Regions from separate parts of the Providencia hangzhouensis genome, predicted to be linked through region 1. Evidence: predicted binding sites of a transcription regulator. Region 1 holds the regulator's gene; each other region holds the start of a gene.
What was found. The regulator Fur, encoded in region 1, represses iron uptake genes when iron is present. The targets are predictions, from matches to a motif close to ATAATAATGAGAACNACTATCAA.
Positions count from the first base shown of each region.

Region 1 (5,501 bases):
AATTAGTCCACTGTTGTTTCAAAATTTAATCGACAAAGTGTTAGTTGGCCGCAGTCTCTCAAATTTACACGTTATTGCATTGGCGATTTTTGCCATTGCTGTTGCAGAGCCGATATATGGTTTTATTCGTAATAAGATTTTTAGCCATAGTAGTAGCCAGATAAGCGCTGAATTATCAGGGAAAATTTATCGCCATTTAATGGCCTTACCTTTAAATTATTTTAAGCTAAGGCCAACAGGGAAAATTATCGCAAGGATCCGTGAATTAGCTCATATAAGGCAGTTTTTAACGGGCTCGACACTGATGCTATTCATTGACTTTATCTTTGTTATCCTTTTTGTCGCGGTTTTATTTTCCTATAGTAGTTTGATGGCTTGGATTTTATTGGGCCTATGGGGGTATTTTTTGTTTTATGGATGGTTTTAGGCCCAATCATTCGCCAACAAACTCAAAAATCTTACCAAGCCGATGAAAATGGTCTCACTTTTCTCACCGAAAGTATTACTGGGATTGAAACCATAAAAACGACAGCAACAGAAAAATACTTTAATCAACGCTGGAAAAAAATATTTAGCAAGCAGCTAACTCAAAGCTTTAAAGTATCAATGCGCAGTGAAGTTGCCTCTCAGTTAATGACTCTCGTGAGTAAAATAACTACCGCAATTCTTTTGTGGGTTGGTGTCAAGGAGGTATTAAACGGTGGGATTTCTCCTGGCGAATTAGTGGCATTTAATATGCTAAGCGCGCATGTTACACAACCTGTATTGCGATTTGCCCAGGTTTGGCAAGATTTCCAACATACCATCATTTCATTGCGTCGGGTGGGAGATATTCTTGATGAACCTGTAGAAAATGAACGTAAAGGGATTGCAAACACTTCAAATATTCACGGAAAAATCGAGTTTCAAAACATCCGCTTTCGTTATCAACCTGATACGCCTGAAGTTATCAATAATTTGTCATTAATGGTTAATTCTGGTGAATTTATTGGGATTACTGGCCCTTCTGGTTCTGGAAAAAGCACCTTAACGAAATTATTACAACGACTTTATGTACCACAACATGGGCAAGTTATTGTTGATGGCATGGATTTAGCTGTCGCAGATACTGTGTCATTACGCCGAAAAATGAGCGTTGTATTACAAGAAAGCACTTTATTCGTCGGTTCTATTGCAGAGAATATTCGTTTAAGCCACCCGCAAGCGACTCACGAACAAGTTATTCACGCAGCAAAATTAGCTGGAGCATATGACTTTATTATGGCATTGCCTGATAATTTTAATTATCCCTTATCAGAAAAAGGCTTGAACCTTTCAGGTGGTCAACGTCAAAGAATTGCACTTGCGCGCGCTTTACTCACCGAACCAGACATTTTAATTCTCGATGAAGCCACTTCTGCGCTCGATTACGAGTCAGAAGCTGCCATTATGGAAAATATGCCTTTAATTACGCAAGGAAGAACAGTCATTAGTATTGCTCACCGACTCAACACGATTATGCATGCTGATAGGATATGTGTTATTTGCCAAGGAGAAGTACACGAAATGGATACACACGAAAACTTGCTCAAATCAAATGGCTTATACGCCAATTTATGGCGCCAACAAACGCAATAACACGGATAAAAAAGCATCACACCTATAGCAAGTGGTGCTTTTTTACTAAAAGCGCTCATTTTACAACCGATTAAACCAAATCATCGTAGATGAAGCTATAGCACAAGGGGATTAGCTAGGGTATCATGGCGCGCTGAATTACTGGCACACCCTTTTAGCAGTTATAGACATGGCAAAAGAACAAACGGATCGAACTACACTAGATTTGTTCGCTGAGGAACGAAGGCCTGGGCGACCTAAAACAAGCCCGCTATCACGGGATGAACAACTGAGGATCAACAAACGCAACCAACTGAAACGAGATAAAGTGAAAGGATTGCGTAGAGTTGAATTGAAACTGAACGAAGAAGCTGTCGTGATATTGAATCAGTTAGCTGAAGATAAAAATATAAGCCGTAGTGAATTGATCGAAGAAATTTTGATGTCACAACTTGAGCATGTTAACACATCAATACTCAAATAACGTTATCTTGATAAATCACACAAATTTGACAGACTTAGCATCATTTTTTCGCCAGAATAAGGCGTAATATTCTATCTATTTTCGTTCTAAATGGGCTCTAGAAGGCGAATTTTCACCTCTAGTCCTCTTAGAAAAACAAGAGGTTAATCACTTTATGGCAGTCATAGGCATTTTCTTCGGAAGTGACACAGGTAACACAGAAAATATTGCCAAAATGATCCAAGAAAGATTGGGCAAAGATGTAGCAGAAGTTCACGATATCGCAAAATGTAGTAAAGAAGATATTGAAGCTTTTGATATTCTACTTCTCGGTATTCCAACTTGGTATTATGGTGAAGCTCAATGTGATTGGGATGATTTCTTCCCTACTCTCGAAGAAATTGATTTCGAAGGTAAACTTGTCGCCTTATTTGGTTGTGGAGACCAGGAAGACTACGCTGAATATTTCTGTGATGCTATGGGTACGATCCGCGATATTATTGAGCCTCGTGGTGCTGTTATTGTTGGTCATTGGCCAACAGAAGGTTATCACTTTGAAGTATCCAAAGGTATGGCAGATGACAACCACTTTGTTGGTTTAGCTATTGATGAAGATCGTCAACCTGAGCTAACTGATGAACGTGTTGATGCATGGGTAAAACAAATCTCTGAAGAAATGTCTTTAGCTGAAATTTTAGGCTAATAGATCATATAAAGAAACCTTACCCATAGATTGCACCACTGTCTTGTACAAAATGAATCACCTAAGCCAGTGGCGTAATCTAAAATAACCGATAAGGTATCCTAATAGGATAGGTTCTCAAGAGATTATCAAAATAATGAGACAATGCATGGTTTCTATTTTTATTTTCCATGCCTATAATTGTAAATCAGTTTAGAAGACAACTGTATTGATGTTAAAAATGTCTCATTATTGTTAAATTTATGATTTAAGATACAGGACAAACCCGCATGACAGACAACAACAAAGCATTGAAAAATGCTGGACTCAAAGTCACTCTTCCAAGATTAAAAATTTTGGAAGTACTTCAAGAGCCTGAGTGCCACCACGTCAGTGCGGAAGATCTCTATAAAAAGCTGATCGATATGGGCGAAGAGATCGGGTTAGCAACCGTATACCGCGTGTTAAACCAATTTGATGATGCAGGTATCGTAACCCGTCACAACTTCGAGGGTGGTAAATCTGTATTCGAGTTAACTCAGCAACATCACCATGATCATTTAATCTGTTTAGATTGTGGAAAAGTGATTGAGTTTACTGACGAATCCATTGAAACTCGCCAAAAAAATATCGCTGCTCGCCATGGCATTAAACTATCTAACCATAGTTTATATCTATATGGTCATTGCGCAGATGGTGATTGCCGTGATAATGCTGACGCACACGAAGCAAAAGAGTAATAGTATTCAACCATCGCTGATAAAACGTAATGGTTAAAAATACCAAAACCCTGATAATAAACTTTATCAGGGTTTTTTATTTTAAATATCCATATTTTTTTCACTCAATTAGTGATAATTTATGATGAATAACTTAAATTTAACTATTTATCACTACAATTTTTAGTTAATAAAAAATTTTCCTAGAAACTATAATAGTTGCAATTCAAATCAAAACCCTTATATTATTTCACTGATGAATATATTCTATCATCTAGAATTATACTTATATATCAAAGTGGTATATAAATAACATTATAGATGTTTTCTAATTTTTCATACTATATAAAAATTATTTTATTTCCTTTCTATTATTTTAACTATAATTTAGAAAGTTGATGATTCAAATGTAGCCATAAAGTTAAAATACACTTTAAATGCACAATTACATTTATTGACTAAACTAATTACGTATTTTAGTAATTTGTAAGAGATTATCTGATGAAAAAAACATATCTTTTTCTCAACACAAGTTTTTTCTTCTGGTTTCTTACTTTAATAGGGTGGTTTTTTAGCTATTTATCTATCACCTTATTTTCGTTCGTATTATCAGTGCTATTCTTGATCTTATACTTCAATCAAAAAAAGGTAAGTAAAATGTTCACCAAAAGACAAAACAAGCCCACGCCTACATCGACGTCCCCTTCTATAAGTAATGAGCCTGAAGTGACTGCAAAGATAGAAGAACAAATTACACTATCAACGCCTACTATTAGTGAAGAAAAATCGAATACGGTTATCTCTAGGGACGTTATTTTTGAAGGGAATATTACCTCTAATGAGCAAGTACATATCTATGGAAAAGTCATTGGAAATATAACAGGAAAAGATAATACTGTTAAAGTCATGTTAAACGGCCAAGTCACGGGAAATATTACCTGTAAAGAGCTGGTAGTTAATGGGCGTATTGAAGGTGAGTGCTTATCTGATACTATTTGTATTGAAAATAATGGCGAAATCCACGGTACTATCCATTACAGTAGCTTATCGATTAAAAAGGGTGGGGTTTTATCTGGCCATGCTCAAATTAAAAATCCTCCTCATCAATCGGAAAAAGTTACCATATTAAAAGATAAGCTAAAACAAGACGCTATCATACCCAATGAAAGTGTAAATAACGCTTCTTTGTAGTCACCATAAAAATAAGGTGAATATACCCACCTTATTTTCAATTTTTATATCAGTATTTACACTTATTAAAACATCTCATTAATATTAAAATATATAGCAAACCTCTTTCCTATCTAGGCAAATGACTGCCATAGTTCCCCTATAGCAGTCATTTGTTACTAAAATATTTTCTACTCTAGAATACAGTAAATGGCATCATTACCATAAACTTAATATCTTTTTCATCTTGGAAAATATTTCCATAACCACCACCATAACTCGGAATATCTGTATGATTATCATATTTGGTAAAATGTAGCTTAAATAGCGTATCTTTTGCTCTACCTGACTGCACGGTATATAAAATATCAAAGTTCCATGCACTTTCTTTTAAGCGTACATCTTGAGCATATTGGCTATTCGTACTTGGTTTAGCATCCCAACCATAAATATATGAGGTTCCGACTTTCCATCCAGCTAAATCCCAATTTTTTAAATCATACATAACACCAGCCATAACGGCTTTTTCATTATTAGCATTCCAGTCTGAACGGCCATCCCACCAAATATCCATGCGGCCATTTGATGTTGCCCAACCAGGGGTCATACGCTGTAGGAAATAACCTTGATTACCTTTAGCTTTTACATAGGTTCCCTCTAATTTAAAATCAAATTCATCGTAGGTGTAACCTAATGTCATCGCTTGCAACCAAGCTAAACCGTCATAAACATCATTAACTCCGCCGTCTGAAACTTTGTCTTTTGCCCCATAAAATTGATAAGACATACGTAAATCACGGTCTACAACAGGAACAGCATAGGAAACCTTGGCAAAATATTGGTCCATATAGCTTTTTGCTTGCCCATATGC
Region 1 is NZ_CP135052.1:3,145,086-3,150,586, forward strand. It holds partial or broken gene PZ638_RS14305 (type I secretion system permease/ATPase) at 1-1,617, shown strand, start outside; gene ybfE (LexA regulated protein) at 1,787-2,080, shown strand; gene fldA (flavodoxin FldA) at 2,235-2,762, shown strand; gene fur (ferric iron uptake transcriptional regulator) at 3,032-3,481, shown strand; gene PZ638_RS14325 (bactofilin family protein) at 4,118-4,651, shown strand; gene chiP (chitoporin ChiP) at 4,827-5,501, opposite strand, start outside.

Region 2 (5,501 bases), 480 kb from region 1:
TAATCGGTGATGCTCACGGCCTAAACACACTTAAACATCAACCTGTTAAAGTGGCTGCAATGGAAGGTCACTGGGAAAATAAACCTGGAGAAGCCACTCCGCTTATCTTATTTGGTATACCAAACCAAGAAAAAGAAAAAACAGAATTTGCTATCGAAATCCCTTATTTAGCAAGCCTGATTTTAACCCACAGTATCGACAAACAAGTGCCTGCGTTAAAAGAATACGCGCCAGAAGATAGGCCTAACGTGTTTATGGTGTTTTGGTCATTCCGCGTAATGGTCGGGCTCGGCTTATTAATGATCGCGGCTGGAGTCTGGGGTTTATGGCTACGTTATCGTAAAAACCTGTATGAATCCAAAACCTTCCTACGCTTTATGTTCGTCATGGCTCCTTCTGGTTTGATTGCCATTTTAGCGGGTTGGTTTACAACAGAAATAGGCCGACAGCCATGGGTTGTTTATGGGCTACAACGAACCTCTGATGCAGTCAGTGCACATGGTGAAATGCACATGAGTATCAGTTTAATCGCCTTCTTTGTGGTTTACGGTGGGGTGTTCGGTATCGGCTACATGTACATGATGAAATTAATTCGTAAAGGCATCGCGGAGGACGCAGCTCATGGGCATTGATTTACCTCTCATTTGGTTTGTCATCATCGTATTTAGTATGTTGATGTATATTGTTATGGATGGGTTCGATTTAGGCATCGGGATCCTTTACCCTGCGCTAAAAGACAGCCAAGACCGTGATCTGATGATGAATAGCGTTGCCCCTGTGTGGGATGGCAATGAAACTTGGTTGGTTTTAGGTGGGGCAGCACTATTTGGTGCTTTTCCTCTCGCTTATGCGATTGTCCTTGATGCCCTGTCAATTCCATTAACTTTCATGTTATTGGCCTTGATTTTCCGTGGTGTCGCCTTTGAGTTTCGCTTTAGAGCGGATGAATCACACCGCCGCCATTGGGATCACGCCTTTATTTGGGGTTCAATTTTTGCCACCTTTGTTCAAGGTGTGGTAGTTGGTGCCTTTATCCAAGGCTTCCATGTGGAAAACCGTGTTTACATGGGTGGTTATTTCGATTGGTTCTCACCTTTCCCACTGTTTTGCGGATTTGGCCTCGTGGTCGCTTATGCGCTACTAGCGTGTGGTTGGTTGATCATGAAAACGGAGGGCCACTTACGTAGCACCATGTATCGTGTCCTACGGCCATTAACATTACTGATGTTAGCGATCATAGCAGTAATCAGCTTCTGGACCCCAATGTTAAATGAGGCAATCTTTGAGCGTTGGTTCTCACTGCCGAACCTGTTCTTCTTTTTACCTGTTCCGTTACTGGTATTAGCCTGTACTTGGTTGATCCTAAAAAACGCTAAGTGCCAACAACATGACAGCGTGCCATTCTTAGCGGCTTTAATGTTAATTTTCCTTGGGTTTACTGGTCTAGGTATCAGCATCTGGCCAACGCTCATTCCACCTGCAATAAGTTTCCGTGATGCCGCAGGCCCATCCGAAAGTTTAGGCTTTATGTTAGTGGGTGCGTTATTCATTATTCCTGTTATTTTGGTTTATACCTATTGGAGTTACTATGTCTTCAGAGGAAAAATTACCCCAGAGCAAGGCTACCACTGATAACGTGGCAGCCTCCTCTTGGTGGAAAAAACTCGGTTGGATGGCCATTATCTGGTTCGGAAGTGTACTTGCTTTATTTGCATTTTCGTCAGTGTTTAAATTGATGATGACCGCCGCTGGAATGAAAGTGAAGTAATCAACTTACTGAATGCCGCATAAATTTTTACGCGGCATTTTTAGACTTTTCAGGAAAGGCACTGTCGGGTGTGATGAATTTGACCGCCGCAAAAAAGACGCCTCGGCTAATTTATCCAAATCATTATACTTCCCATTATACACTTCAACCATATTATCGATATCTACCATGGTAATTTTATTTTCACCCAGTATTTCACTATTTTTTGTTTCAAGATAGCTTCCAATATTACTCCAATTTAAATCTTGAGCTAAATATTTACCTTTGCTATTCCAGTCAGCTATTTTTGTTTTTAAGAGGTCGTTATAGTCTTCTTTTTTACATACAATATTTGCCCATGGATCAATATTATAATCTTGCCCATTGATAGCAATTTGACAAAAAACATGATCAAAACGTTTATTTTTCACATCTATTAACCGGACAAAATTTGGATTAAGACCAGCATGACATGATAAAACATAACAAATTGCCGCTAATTCACCGCAATTCCCCGTTTTAGATTGAATGGCTGCGAGTAAAAAAGCTTTTTTATCTTTAATGGCTCTATTTTTGCTTAACTGTTCTAAACAATTTTGATGTTGTTGAACAGTACGATTTAACCTGATTTTATTTGCTGATTTATTAGGACTTCCCTTAAAATAAGAACGTGTTTGCAACAGGCAATCATCCGCTTTTTTTAATAATGTGATGTGTTTCTTATCGCTATCAGCCTTATATAATGAGTTTAATGAAGGTAGTGATGATAAATTTTTAATATTAACAATATGTGATTCAATTCTCGTCTCATTTCTGGGTGATAATTGTGAAAAACAGATATCCTGTGTTCTTTGTTTATTTATTCTCATGACGATTGTCTCTTATAATAGTGAATAACTGATACGCAGCATAAATCTATCACGCCTATTTGTATTTAAAGAAACGACACAAGACACTGCGATATATTTACCATAAGAACCGCTGATAGCACTAAACTCGCTCAAGTTCGTAGCCATCATTTATCAGCTGCAATCAGTGTTTCCCTCTTGCAACCTTTTAATTTATTCATGATAATGATAATAATTACCAAATAATAAAATTATCATTAACACATAGGAGAACGTCCGTGGCCACTGAACAACCTGTTGAAAAAAACATCTACCGCCCGGCTCCACCACAGCTCATTCAAGTCAAATCCATAACCGATATCAGCCCATCTATTCGTAGTATTACTTTCACCGGTGAAAGACTCAATACATACCCAACAGATTGTGAAGGTGGGCACCTGAAAATATTTTTAGCCCCTGATTTAATCAGCCAGCCCGCACTCCCTATCCTAAGTAAAGAAGGCCGTAGCTGGCCAGAAGACAAACCTCGCCCATTTGTTCGTACCTATACCGTCAGAGCCATCCGTCCAGAAGTTAGCGAGATAGATATTGAATTTGCTATGCATGATGGCGCAACTGGCCCTGCATATCTATTTGCTCGGGATGCAAAACCAGGAAATTGGATGGGAATTACCAACCCAGGTGGCCCAGACCCATTATTACCTGCCAGACAACATTACTTCATGGCTGGTGATTCAAGTTCCCTACCCGCTATCGCCGCATTATTAGAAAAAATGCCAGCGAATGCCCAAGGCAAAGTTGTACTACGATTAGATAACCCAAAAGACGTAAGAGAACTAAAAAAACCTGAACAAGTTGAGGTGATTTGGGTTTGTGGTGATATCACCAAAACCGCTGAATTAATTAGCACATTTAAGTCTTGGGACATCCCAAGCAGCGACTGCGCTTTCTGGATTGCGGGTGAAGACCAAATTATTCGTGATTTGCGTCGTTATATTCGTCGTGAAAAAGGTTTTGGTCGTGATGATATCTATGCGATCCCTTACTGGCGATATGGCTATGATGAGGAAGGTTACCATCATGAGCGCCATGCTGTAATGGATAATCCTGACGATTAACTTCACTTCAAATATTTAGTTCGCTTATTGGTTTATAAATTCTAATAAGTGAACTTATTTCCTGATCTTGCCTGTCTTCATCAAGTTGTTAGCCATTATATTCCCCAACAATAAACGCCCTAAAATACTTTTCATACCCATTAATGTTATGTTATAACGTAATTGTTTTTATGGTCGTTATATTCACTACAAAAATAGGAAAACCACTGTGTACAAAATGGCAATTTTAAAAACTAGTCTTTATATTGCATTAGCTCTCACTAGCTATACTGCTGCTGCTCATGGCTCACATAGTCACTCCCATCCACAATCAGAGAAAGCGCTACAAGCTTCAAAAGGGATTTTTGAAGATACTGACGTCAAAGATAGATCTCTTAGTGACTGGCAAGGCATCTGGGAATCTGTTAATCCATTACTATTAAATGGAAAACTTGATGAGGTTCTAGAAAGTAAAGCGAAGAAAAATAAAGACAAAACTGTTGAAGAGTATCGTGAATATTATAAAAAAGGTTATGCCACTGATGTTGACAGTATTGGTATTGAAAACGATGTTATTGAGTTTACTCAAAATGGTACTGTAAGTAGCTGTAAATATGACTATGCCGGTTACAAAATTCTTCATTATACTTCAGGAAAAAAAGGCGTTCGTTACTTATTTGAATGCAAAGATGCAAACTCAAAAGCGCCTAAATTTATCCAGTTTAGTGACCATATTATTGAACCACAAGCCTCGGGGCATTTTCACCTATATATGGGAAATGAATCTCAGGAAAAATTATTAAGTCAGCTAGAAAATTGGCCAACTTATTACCCATATACCCTCACAGATGAGCAAATCGTACATGAGATGCTCTATCACTAATCGGCTTCCTATATAGGAGTCTAACCTATGCCCCGTGGGTAAATCGCGGGGCATATAGTTAATAGCAATGCTAATTAGTGGTTATAAGCCAATAATGCCTTATGGCATAATTGTGATCTCACACAATCCTCTATAGTAAAATTCACCATTGAAACCATTTCATCACTACTAAAACGTTGTAATGCATCAGCTAACCCTGAAGACACACCTTCTGGTAAATCACACTGGGTCACATCACCATTGACTATCACCGTCACATTTTCACCAAGCCGAGTTAAAAACATTTTCATTTGAGTGACTGTGACATTCTGAGCCTCATCTAATATCACGACGGCATTTTCAAATGTTCGGCCTCGCATATAAGCAAATGGGGCTATTTCCACTTTAGCAATTTCGGGACGCAAACAATATTGCAAAAAAGATGCGCCGAGCCTTTTCACCAAGACGTCATAGACTGGGCGAAAGTAAGGCGCAAACTTTTCTGACATATCCCCCGGTAAAAAACCGAGATCTTCCTCCGCTTGAAGAACGGGCCTTGTCACAATGATCTTATTGATATCTTTATGAATTAACGCATCAGCCGCAAGTGCAGTACTGATGTAAGTTTTACCACATCCCGCTTCGCCATTCGCAAAAATTAATTGCTTATGTTTAATGGAATTAATATAGAGTTTTTGAGCTTCATTTCTGGGCAATATAGGGGATTCATCACGCCGTTCTTTTGCCATACCGATAGCTTCAATACCAGTAAATTCAGCAAATGATGCGACGTTATTGATATCAAAACGACCTGAGCGATCTTTGCGTGATGAACGTTTCATTTCACGGCGTGCCTTTGTTGCAGCTTTCTGTCTACTCATAGTATTAACCCTTCCAGGTATCAGTGATGTCAATTCAAATGACGGACTATTCAAAACAGAGGCGAG
Region 2 is NZ_CP135052.1:2,660,537-2,666,037, forward strand. It holds gene PZ638_RS11970 (cytochrome ubiquinol oxidase subunit I) at 1-632, shown strand, start outside; gene cydB (cytochrome d ubiquinol oxidase subunit II) at 622-1,632, shown strand; gene PZ638_RS11980 (DUF2474 domain-containing protein) at 1,637-1,768, shown strand; gene PZ638_RS11985 (hypothetical protein) at 1,774-2,616, opposite strand; gene PZ638_RS11990 (siderophore-interacting protein) at 2,874-3,713, shown strand; gene zinT (metal-binding protein ZinT) at 3,931-4,575, shown strand; gene phoH (phosphate starvation-inducible protein PhoH) at 4,650-5,435, opposite strand.
Region 2: a site for Fur is predicted at 2,815-2,837, ahead of PZ638_RS11990 (siderophore-interacting protein). Genes of this name have one in related genera too.

Region 3 (5,501 bases), 1.5 Mb from region 1:
AATTACTGGTGTCTCCTGATGCAATTTTTCGTAGGATGCGACGCATGATTTTACCGGAACGGGTTTTGGGTAGTGAATCCGTCCAGTGAAGTACATCCGGGGTGGCAATAGGGCCGATTTCCTTACGAACCCAGTTGCGAACTTCGGTGTATAGCTCTGGTGATGGCTCAACCCCAGATATTAATGTGACATAAGCATAGATTGCTTGGCCTTTAATATTATGAGGAATACCGACCACGGCAGCTTCAGCCACTTTCGGATGTGCAACGAGCGCTGATTCTATTTCTGCGGTACCTAAACGGTGGCCCGAAATATTCAGTACATCGTCAACACGGCCAGTGATCCAGTAATAACCATCTTCATCACGACGAGCACCATCACCACTAAAGTACATGCCTTTAAAGGTTGAGAAGTAGGTTTGCTCGAAGCGTTCGTGATCGCCGAATAAGGTTCGGGCTTGGCCCGGCCATGAATCAACAATCACTAAGTTACCTTCTGTGGCGCCTTCGATAGGTTCACCAAGGTTATCGACTAATGCAGGGCGAACACCAAAGAATGGCAATGTTGCAGACCCTGGCTTTAACATGGTTGCCCCCGGAAGTGGTGTGATCATGAAACCACCTGTTTCGGTTTGCCACCATGTATCGACAACAGGGCAGCGGCTGTTACCAATTTTTTTATAGAACCATTCCCAAGCTTCAGGGTTAATGGGTTCCCCCACGGAGCCGAGAATTCGTAATGAGTTGCGATCTGTACCTTCAATGGCTTTATCGCCTTCGGCCATTAATGCGCGGATAGCCGTTGGGGCAGTATAAAGGATATTGACTTGGTGTTTATCAACCACTTGGCTCATTCGGTTAACTTCTGGGTAATTAGGTACCCCTTCGAACATTAATGTTTTAGCGCCATTGGATAATGGCCCATATAACAAATAGCTATGGCCTGTTACCCAGCCTACATCTGCAGTACACCAATAGACTTCACCTGGATGGTAGTCGAAGGTGTATTTAAATGTCAGTGTGGCATAGACTAAATAACCGCCAGTGGTATGCAGAACGCCTTTCGGTTTACCTGTAGAGCCTGAGGTATATAGGATGAACAGCGGGTCTTCTGCGTTGATTTCTTCTGGAGGGCAATCTGCACTGACGCCTTTGATGACGTCGTGCCACCAGAGATCACGGCCTTCTATCCAGCTCGGCGCGTTGCCTGTGCGTTGGTAAACAATCACATTAGAAACCGTTGTGACTTGTGGGTTGGCGAGTGCGTCATCTACATTTTTCTTTAATGGAATTGCACGGCCAGCACGTAAGCCTTCATCTGCAGTGATGATAAGCTTCGCTTTACAGTCGATAACGCGACCAGAGACCGCCTCAGGGGAGAAACCAGCAAAAATGACCGTATGTATAGCACCAATACGAGCACAAGCTAGCATCGCGACAGCAGCTTCGACAACCATCGGCATGTAAATGGCGACGACATCACCTTTACGGATCCCTTGTTGTTTTAGGACATTCGCAAACTGACAAACATCATGGTGCAGTTCGCGGTAAGTGACATTTTTTGACGATGAAGGGTCATCGCCTTCCCAAATAATCGCAGTTTGGTCGCCTTTTTCAGCCAGATGGCGATCCAAACAGTTAGCACTTAAATTTAATGTACCGTCTTCAAACCAGCGGATATCGATGTGCCCGGGGTCAAAAGAGGTGTTTTTAACACGAGTGTACGGTTTAATCCAATCAACGATTTTTCCTTTTTCGCCCCAAAATCCTTCAGGGTCTTGAATCGAGCGTTGGTACTCATCGTTATACTGTTGTTCGTTTATCAGGGCATTTTTTGCAATTTCAGCAGGAACGGGATGTTTAGTTATTTGAGTCATATTATTATCTCCTTGCAGATGTTAATACTATGTCAAAAAATGGTTAACTAAAGCACGATTTTTAAATTTGTTTTTCTTTTGCGCGGAAGATCACGTATTAATTGTAATGAGATTTGCAGGATTATCATTTGATGCTAAATGTCAAATTGACATATAAATCTAAAAATATAATAAAAGGTAGATTTAAAGAAAAATAAATGGCGGGGTTGTTGGTATTAGTTACTGAATAAACAAGTTCTCATAGCGAATATAAATATCCATACATTTCTCATGGGTTTGATAATGATTTTCATTAACAGTAAAATAACTATAATAGATAGTTATTCACAAGGTGCGAAGTTACGCAAGTGTTTACCCTATGAGCCTTGTGGTAAAAATGAGAAACATAGCGGTATTTACGTCACTGGAGACAATAATATGAGTTATACATTACCTGCTTTACCTTATGCTTATGATGCGTTGGAACCACATTTTGACAAGCAAACCATGGAAATCCACCATACTAAGCACCATCAAACCTATGTGACTAACACCAATACAGCGTTAGAAAAACTACCTGAATTAGCAGGTTTAGATATCGATGTTCTGATTCAAAAATTAGACCAAATTCCTGCTGATCAACGTACGTTTGTTCGTAACAACGCAGGTGGCCACTCAAACCATAGTCTGTTCTGGAAAGGTTTGAAATTAGGTACTGAATTAAAAGGCGAATTAAAAGCTGCGATTGAGCGTGATTTCGGTAGCGTTGATGCATTCAAAGAACTGTTTGAAAAAGCAGCTGCAACCCGTTTCGGTTCTGGTTGGGCATGGCTGGTTCTGAAAGATGACGGTAAATTAGCTGTAGTTTCAACAGCGAACCAAGACAGCCCATTAATGGGTGAGGCTATTTCAGGCGCATCTGGTTACCCAATCATCGGTTTAGACGTATGGGAACACGCTTATTATCTGAAATTCCAAAACCGCCGTCCTGATTATATTAAAGCATTCTGGTCAGTTGTGAACTGGGATGAAGCAGCGGCACGTTTTGCAGCGAAAGCTAAATAATCTTATAAGATAACGTAATTTGCTATAAGCGCAGCGTTAATGCTGCGCTTTTTTTATGCCTACAATTTGATATCGATTCCAAAACTTTACTTTTTATTGTTAAATAAAACTCATTATCATTTAAAATATTGGTTATTAATTTATTTCAATAATGATATGGATTTAGTTTGTTGATAAATAAGGAATAAATAAAAATGGATCGTTTAGCAACACACTTAGTCATGGGGATTGACCTTGGGACAAGTAACAGTGCGGTAAGTTTGTGGTTAGATGGCAAATCAGTCCTAATTCCTAATCTACAAGGAAACGTTCTAACACCTTCTGTGGTTGGTTTAGATGATGAAGGCCAGATTATCGTAGGACAAGCTGCTCATGAACGTTTACAAAGTCATCCTAATATAACTAAAGCGAGTTTCAAACGTTATATGGGAACCGATGCCACTATAACACTAGGTAAGCTTGTATTTCGTGCTGAAGAAGTCTCCGCTTTGTTGTTACGTCAACTTAAAGATGATGTTGAAGCATGGTTAGGTTATGCCGTCAAAGACGCCATAATTACAGTTCCTGCTTATTTTAATGACGTCCAGCGCCGCGCAGTTAAAACAGCGGGGCAGCTTGCTGGATTGAATGTTGTAAGGTTATTAAATGAGCCAACAGCCGCTTCACTTGCTTTTGGGTTACTCGAAAATAAAGAACATAAATACCTCACATTTGACCTAGGAGGGGGCACGTTTGACGTATCGATCATCGATATGTTTGAAGGCGTTATCGAAGTTTGTGCTAGTAGTGGTGATGTACGCTTAGGCGGTGATGATTTTCGTGAAGTGATTTATCAATGGATGTTGAAAAAGTACCCCGAATTACACAAAGATAAGTTTCTGATACGGCCTGAATTATTGAAATTGGCGGAACATCTCAAGTTAGCCTTGAGTCAAGCACCAGAATGCTATGTTTCTATGCATTGGAATGAGTCAGATTTTGAATGGAAAATGACAGAACAAGAGCTAGCTACTTGTTGTCAGCCTTTATTAGCTCGTCTTCAACAACCTATTTTACAGGCATTGCATGACTCCCGTTTTTCGCTTAATGATCTTGACGATATATTGCTAGTGGGAGGGGCGACACGTATGCCTCTCGTTAGACAAACCGTAGCTCGTCTTTTCGGGCGATTTCCACGGCATGATTTAAATCCTGATGAGGCAGTTGCTTTAGGGGCTGGTGTCCAAGCAGGTATGGTAATGGCAGATTGCGCTTTGGATGATATCGTTTTAACCGATGTCATGCCATTTTCATTGGGGGTTGATACCACGAAACAGCATGGTGAGCGTTTTGAATTTGGTTACTATCTTCCTATTATTGAACGCAATAATTTCTTGCCTATCAGTAAGATGCAGGAGCTAAGTACAATTGTAGATAACCAAGAGCATATTTTACTCAAGGTATATCAAGGTGAAGCTCGCCTAGTCAAAGATAATGTTTTCCTTGGGGAATTAAAGATAGATATTCCTCCACGACCAGCCGGGGAAGTGACGATTGAAGTTAGGTTTACTTACACGGTTGATGGTTTACTTGAAGTTGAGTGTCATTATCAAGGTAGCCCTAAGGTTTATCGGTTATTGATTGAAAAGGTACCGGGTCAAATGAGTGAGGCTCAAATTTCAGCCAGCTTGGCAAAAATTGCAGGGTTAAAGCAGCATCCAAGGAATATGCCTGAAAATAGAGAATTGTTAGCCCGTTGTTCTCAATTATATGAATTCTTGCTCGGTGATGACAGACTTTGGGTCGATAAGATAACAACTGAGTTTGAGATAGCGTTAAATAGCCAAGATTTACGCTTGATCGCAACATTTCGCCAGCAAGTTGTTCAACTTTTGAAACGATATGAAAGGGATTTGCATTAATGGATATGTGGCAAATATTGGGAATTCCGTTCACTCATGATGAAAAAGAAATCCGTAGGGCTTATGCAAAGCAACTCAAAAAATATCGACCCGATACTCATCCAAAAGAGTATCAGCAGCTAAGAGAAGCATTTGAAAATGCAAAAAACGTATCCTCTTATCAAGTGAGTTCTCAGCCTGAAGTTGCTTCTGAAGACGAAAGTTATGGTGAAGCCGTATTATTAAATGAACACACCAGGTATCAAGATATTTATTTTTCTGATTGGCTATCAAACACATTTGTAGTGGATGAACCTTTACCAGCTATCACTGTGGCTGAAGCTGTTTATACTCAAGATGAAATTGATACTGTCGCGAGCCTGATTGTGGAGAATGAAAGCAAAGGGAAGGCCGCGCTATCTTTTCTTTGGGCTCATGTGATGGAAAAAGGCAATTTACACATTTTTGCTCAGTTTCATAAGGATTTTGCCAAAGCATTATCACAACAGCAGGGCTTAATGGAATCGACCGTAGATTGTGCTTCTGAATTATTGAATTGGCAGTTAAATGATTATAATTCAGACAGTGTGGTTCCAATGTTTATTCAAGAAGGTATTCAAAATCAATTACGTAAAACTGCTGTTGAACGTGCATGGCGAGATTGCGAAATTGAAGCATCACATAAGTACTCGATCTCAGCA
Region 3 is NZ_CP135052.1:85,590-91,090, forward strand. It holds gene acs (acetate--CoA ligase) at 1-1,876, opposite strand, end outside; gene sodA (superoxide dismutase [Mn]) at 2,294-2,920, shown strand; gene PZ638_RS00360 (Hsp70 family protein) at 3,115-4,821, shown strand; gene PZ638_RS00365 (J domain-containing protein) at 4,821-5,501, shown strand, end outside.
Region 3: a site for Fur is predicted at 2,153-2,175, ahead of sodA (superoxide dismutase [Mn]). Genes of this name have one in related genera too.

Region 4 (5,501 bases), 1.6 Mb from region 1:
ACCCGCTAAGGTACGGAAGAAGTTAGCTAAACTCGACGCGGAAGCGAGTTTTTCCGGCGGTAAACCTGAAAGTGTCAATGTAGTCAGTGGCATAAAGAAACAAGCCACTGCCATCCCTTGTACCAATTGCGGCCAAACCACAGCAGAAAAGCCCATACTCGGTTCAAAAGTATATGCACGCCAGAAGAAGCAAATTGCATAGAATACAAAGCTAAAGGTCACTATCCAGCGAATATCGAGAAAATCGGATAGTTTTGCCACTGGAGCCGAGAACAACACAGGCAATAAGCCAATAGGTGCCAATGCGAGCCCTGCCCATGTTGCCGTATAGCCATAAACTTCCTGTAAAAGTTGCGGCAACAAGACAATAGCACCGAAATAGGCCATATATGCCAAGCTGACAGAAATCGTTCCGATGGTAAAATTGCGCGATTTAAATAACGATAATTCGACAATTGGGTTTTTATCTGTGAGTTCCCAAATAACGAGGAATACCAACGCAATCGCTGAAACAACGGCTAAGATAACAATTTCATTAGACGCCAACCATCCCAGTTCCTTACCTTTGTCGAGCAGAACTTGTAAGCAACCAACTCCCACAGAAAGTAGTGCCAAACCAATCACATTGAATGGCACTTTCACAACCGTCGACTCCATCCCTTTTAGGATAATTGAGCCGACAATAATGACGAAAATGCCTAAAGGCACATTCATAAAGAATATCCAGCCCCAATGGAAGTTATCACTAATATAACCACCAAAAATAGGACCGAATACTGGGGCTAAAATAATCGTCATCGACCAAAATGCTAACGCCATATTTTGCATTTTTGGCGGATAGCAACGCATGATAAGACTTTGCGAAAGCGGGATCACTGGCCCGGCGACGGCCCCTTGCAATACGCGGTATAAAATCAGCATACCAAGGCTATCGGAAAACCCACAAAGTAATGAAAATAATGTGAAAAGTGCCGTTGCCCATAAGAAAACACGGATTTCACCAAAACGCTTCGCTAAGTAACCAGAAATGGCAATTGAAATCGCATTCGATACGCCAAAAGAGGTAATCACCCATGTCCCTTGAGACATAGAAACCCCAAGGTCACCGGCAATAGTCGGGATAGCCACGTTAGCAATCGTGGAATCAAGCACCTGCATGAAGGTCGCAAGGGACAACGCAATGGTTGCCCATACCAGTTTTGCACCCTTAAGTGGTTGAATATCTGCCACAACGGCTCCTTTCAAGCTAGTCTGCGTTATCGCTGATAATGGTGTCGATGATGTGGTCGACATCACTTAAGTTTAAGACCAACACATCACTTTCAAATGCTGGTGCTGTACGCTGGACTTCCGCTAAAACAGGGCCATTCTGGTCTTTAATATCTATGGTGACATTCATGGATAACCCAATGCGTAATGGGTGCTTCGCCACCTGCTCAGGGTCTAATTCAACGCGTACAGGCAAGCGCTGTACGACTTTAATCCAGTTCCCTGTCGCGTTTTGGGCAGGTAATAATGAGAAAGCACTGCCGGTTCCCATATCAAGCCCGACAACGGTACCGTTATAAACGATATCATCTCCGTAAAAATCACTGTTAATCGTCACGGGTTGCCCAATACGGACTTTTTCCAGTTGGGTTTCTTTGAAGTTTGCATCTACCCAAACAGGCTGGACAGGCACAATGGCCATTAAAGAGCTCTGTGGACTGACTTGAGAACCAACTTGAACATTACGCCGTGAAACATACCCCGTCATCGGGCTTTTAATTTCAGTACGTTGTAAGTTTATCCACGCACTGCGTACGCTATCAGCCGCTTGCTGAATTGCTGGTTGTTTTTTAAGCTCCGTATTACGCAACAACGCACGGTTGGCATTATATTGTTGAATAGAAATATCCAGAGCTGCCTGAGCAAGTTGCACCGCTTCTTGGGAGTGCTGTAAGTCTTCCTTCGAAATGGTACCGCTGCGGCCTAAAGCCACACGACGTTGATAATCTTTTTGCGCTTGCGCAAGTGTCACCCGGTTTTTTTGAATTTGCGCTTGATATTCATCACCATTGATATAGAGCTCTTTGGTTTTGCGCACGGTTGTTGCTAAATCATGTTTGGCTTGTTCGAATGCTAAGCGGGCGTTAGTTTTATCTAATACAACGAGTACATCACCCGCCTTTACCAAGTCGGTGTTTTCAAAGTTAACTTGAGTAACATTACCCGTTGTTTGCGCAACTATCGGGATTTGCAAGCCAGATACATAGGCATCATCGGTATATTCTTGAAAGCGTAAAACTAAAAACCAATAAGCACCGTAGGCTACAAATAATAGAATGATAATTATTGTGGCTATCACCATCCATATTGTTCTGCGTTTTTCATTCGTCGTTTTTTGATTATGTGTTTCTGAATGGGTATCTTGACTCATAATAACTCTCAAGTTCTGAAATCAATATTAATTCTTCCTATATATTTACGAACTATATGTAATAAAGCAATAGCTAATAATTTACAATCAAATTAATCCCAACAAAAAACCATTAATTCATTGATATGAAACAACTAATTAAAAGCAAATCAAATCAAGCATTAAATTGATGTTTATTATCAATTTAATCAAAATCATTCTTAATTAGATTGAAAGTGAAAATTAAAAATATATTAAATAATATTTACTCGTAATAAAAATCAATCATTCAATTATCGACATTCTTTTTTAGATGTGACGCCCCTATTTATTAAGCTATATTTATGATTTCTTAACTTGGAGTTTTCATTTTTGATCACGGGCTGCCGCTTGCTTTTTAATACCACTGATTGTCTCGATTTTCATTTTTGTCCTCATCAATACAACATTAATAAACTCAATACGATGCTTAATAGAGTAACGAAGTACGCTAGTATTGCTGGCCTATCGGCCGGCTTTTATCTCTTTACCAGTACTTAATATTATTCATTAGGTTAACGAGGTTATCCCCAAGGATACGGGCTAATTTTGAATGTATGTTTCATATAACTCAAATTTTTTTAGTGAACGTTGGCGCTAGAGTAGATTTACACACCGATAAACACCATAAACCAAAGTTAAGCCTTAATTTTTCGTCACGCTTGGTAAAAACGGTAAAAGGGGGGAAAACACCTTAGGTGAAAATTCTTAGCTGAGATCAAATATTGCTCATAAATTAGCTAGCTCATTATTTATTTTTGATATGTTTTAGTGATAATATTCGCAAACAATATAATTATCATTCTCATTTATATTTACTAGGGATAACTATGACTTTGCAATATCACTACACCCTTATTGCCGCCGGTGTTTGTGCGGCTTTATCTTCATTTAGCGCTACAGCAGCAGACAATAAAACAGATACCATGGTCGTCAGTGCGTCAGGCTTCTCGCAACAACTGCGTGATGCTCCTGCTAGTGTGACCGTGATCAGTGCAGACCAATTACAAAATAAACCTGTCCGTGACCTCGCCGATGCCGTTAAAGACGTGGAAGGGGTGAGTATCGTTGGGGCCGCCAACAAACAAGATATTAATATCCGTGGCTTACCCGGCGAATACACGTTGATATTGGTCGATGGGCGTCGTCAAAATAGCCGTGAATCACGTCCAAATGGGAGCGGTGGTTTTGAAGCGGGCTTTATGCCACCTGTCGAAGCGATTGAACGCATCGAAGTGATCCGTGGACCTATGTCCTCCCTGTATGGTTCTGATGCGATGGGTGGTGTTATCAATATCATCACCAAAAAAGTGACCAATGAATGGCACGGTAGTGTGACAACCGGCGCAATTATCCAAGAAAACAGTGATAGCGGTAATTCAACCGACGGTAACTTCTACCTATCTGGTCCATTAATTCAAGATAAACTCGGCCTGCAATTGTATGGTGGTGGTAACTACCGTCAGGAAGATAAAATCTTAGAAGGTCATCATCAACGTGATAACCGCAGCTTAACAGCCAAATTAACCTTTACACCACAAGAGAACCAAACGTTCTTATTAGAAGCGGGTCGTAGCACCCAAGAGAAAACATCGACACCAGGTAAATCTGGATCTGAATATGAAATTCGTGGTGGGGACAAGCAATATAATTCCAAAGAAGAGTGGCATAATGACCGCAACCATGCAGCTCTGACTTATAAAGGTGAGTGGGATTCTTTTAATACTGAGCTCAGTGTTTACCAAGAAAAAACCAAACGTAAAATAAAATCCCAAGACCGTAATCAAACAACAGGGCATTGGGAAGGCGGTTATGAAGACCGCGTACCCGAAATTACCAATACCGTTGTTGATGGAAAAGTGGTGGCTTTCCTGCCGGACAACATCTTAACCGTCGGCGGGCAATATCAGTACTCAAAACTCAAAGACAGCTCCTTGGTCTCAAAAGGCGTAATGGAAAAAACCAGTATGTCAGTCGATCAATCAGCACTGTTTGTCGAAAATGAATTTACCGCAACGGATGATCTGATCTTAACTGGTGGACTACGTTTAGATCACCACGAAACTTATGGTAACCATTGGAACCCAAGGGGTTATGCCGTTTATTATCTGACGGATGAGATCACCATTAAAGGGGGCGTTTCTTCTGCTTTCCGCGCACCTACATTACGTGAAATCAGTAAAGGTTATGGCACCTCTACCCAAGGGGGGAACGGGATTATCTACGGTAACCCAGACCTAAAACCGGAAAAAAGCGTTAGTGAAGAAATCAGTATTGCCTATAACCATGAGTCTGGCTTTAATGCGAGTTTAACGTTCTTTAATACCGACTTCAAAAACAAGCTAACTAGCTACTCACTTAACCAACCCGACCCTAACCACCCTAACCTCACGTTATATACCTACGATAATGTGGGTAAAGCGAACATCAAAGGTGTTGAAGTTGCAACAGGTATTCCTATCGCACAGGATTGGAATCTTAACCTAAATTACACATACACCGATTCCGAACGTAAAAGTGATGATGAGAAATTAGGTAACGGTATTTCCTTAAAAGGTTATCCATTGGATAAAACACCAAAACATATTGCTAATGCGAAATTGGATTGGAACTTCAATGAAGACCTCACTTTATACACACGTGCGCATTATGAAGGAAAACAGGTGTGGGCAGCACAACGTAATGGTTCTAAAGTGCCTCGCTATCGTAGTGGCTATACCACTATGGATGTCGGCGCAACCTATCAATTATTTAAAAACACTAAACTGAACTTTGCGGTGCTAAATATTGGTAATGAAAAAGGACCTAAAATTGATAAAGTTGATGGCAACTGGGATGTTGAAGACGGACGCCGTTATTGGGCGAACGTTAACGTTAGTTTCTAATTAACTCTGAGGGTATGCCTGTTTCAGGTATACCCTCAAAACCCTTAAATAGACTCAATAAATGAATAAAATCATATTAAGTGGCATATTGCTGTGTATGACCAGTTCCGCATTTTCCCGCCCAAGCCAAACTATCCCGAGTATGGACGAGCAAGTCAGCCAATTTTATGATATCCAAC
Region 4 is NZ_CP135052.1:186,538-192,038, reverse strand. It holds gene PZ638_RS00835 (DHA2 family efflux MFS transporter permease subunit) at 1-1,230, opposite strand, end outside; gene emrA (multidrug efflux MFS transporter periplasmic adaptor subunit EmrA) at 1,247-2,419, opposite strand; gene PZ638_RS00825 (TonB-dependent receptor domain-containing protein) at 3,268-5,322, shown strand; gene PZ638_RS00820 (alpha/beta hydrolase) at 5,384-5,501, shown strand, end outside.
Region 4: a site for Fur is predicted at 3,230-3,252, ahead of PZ638_RS00825 (TonB-dependent receptor domain-containing protein). Genes of this name have one in related genera too.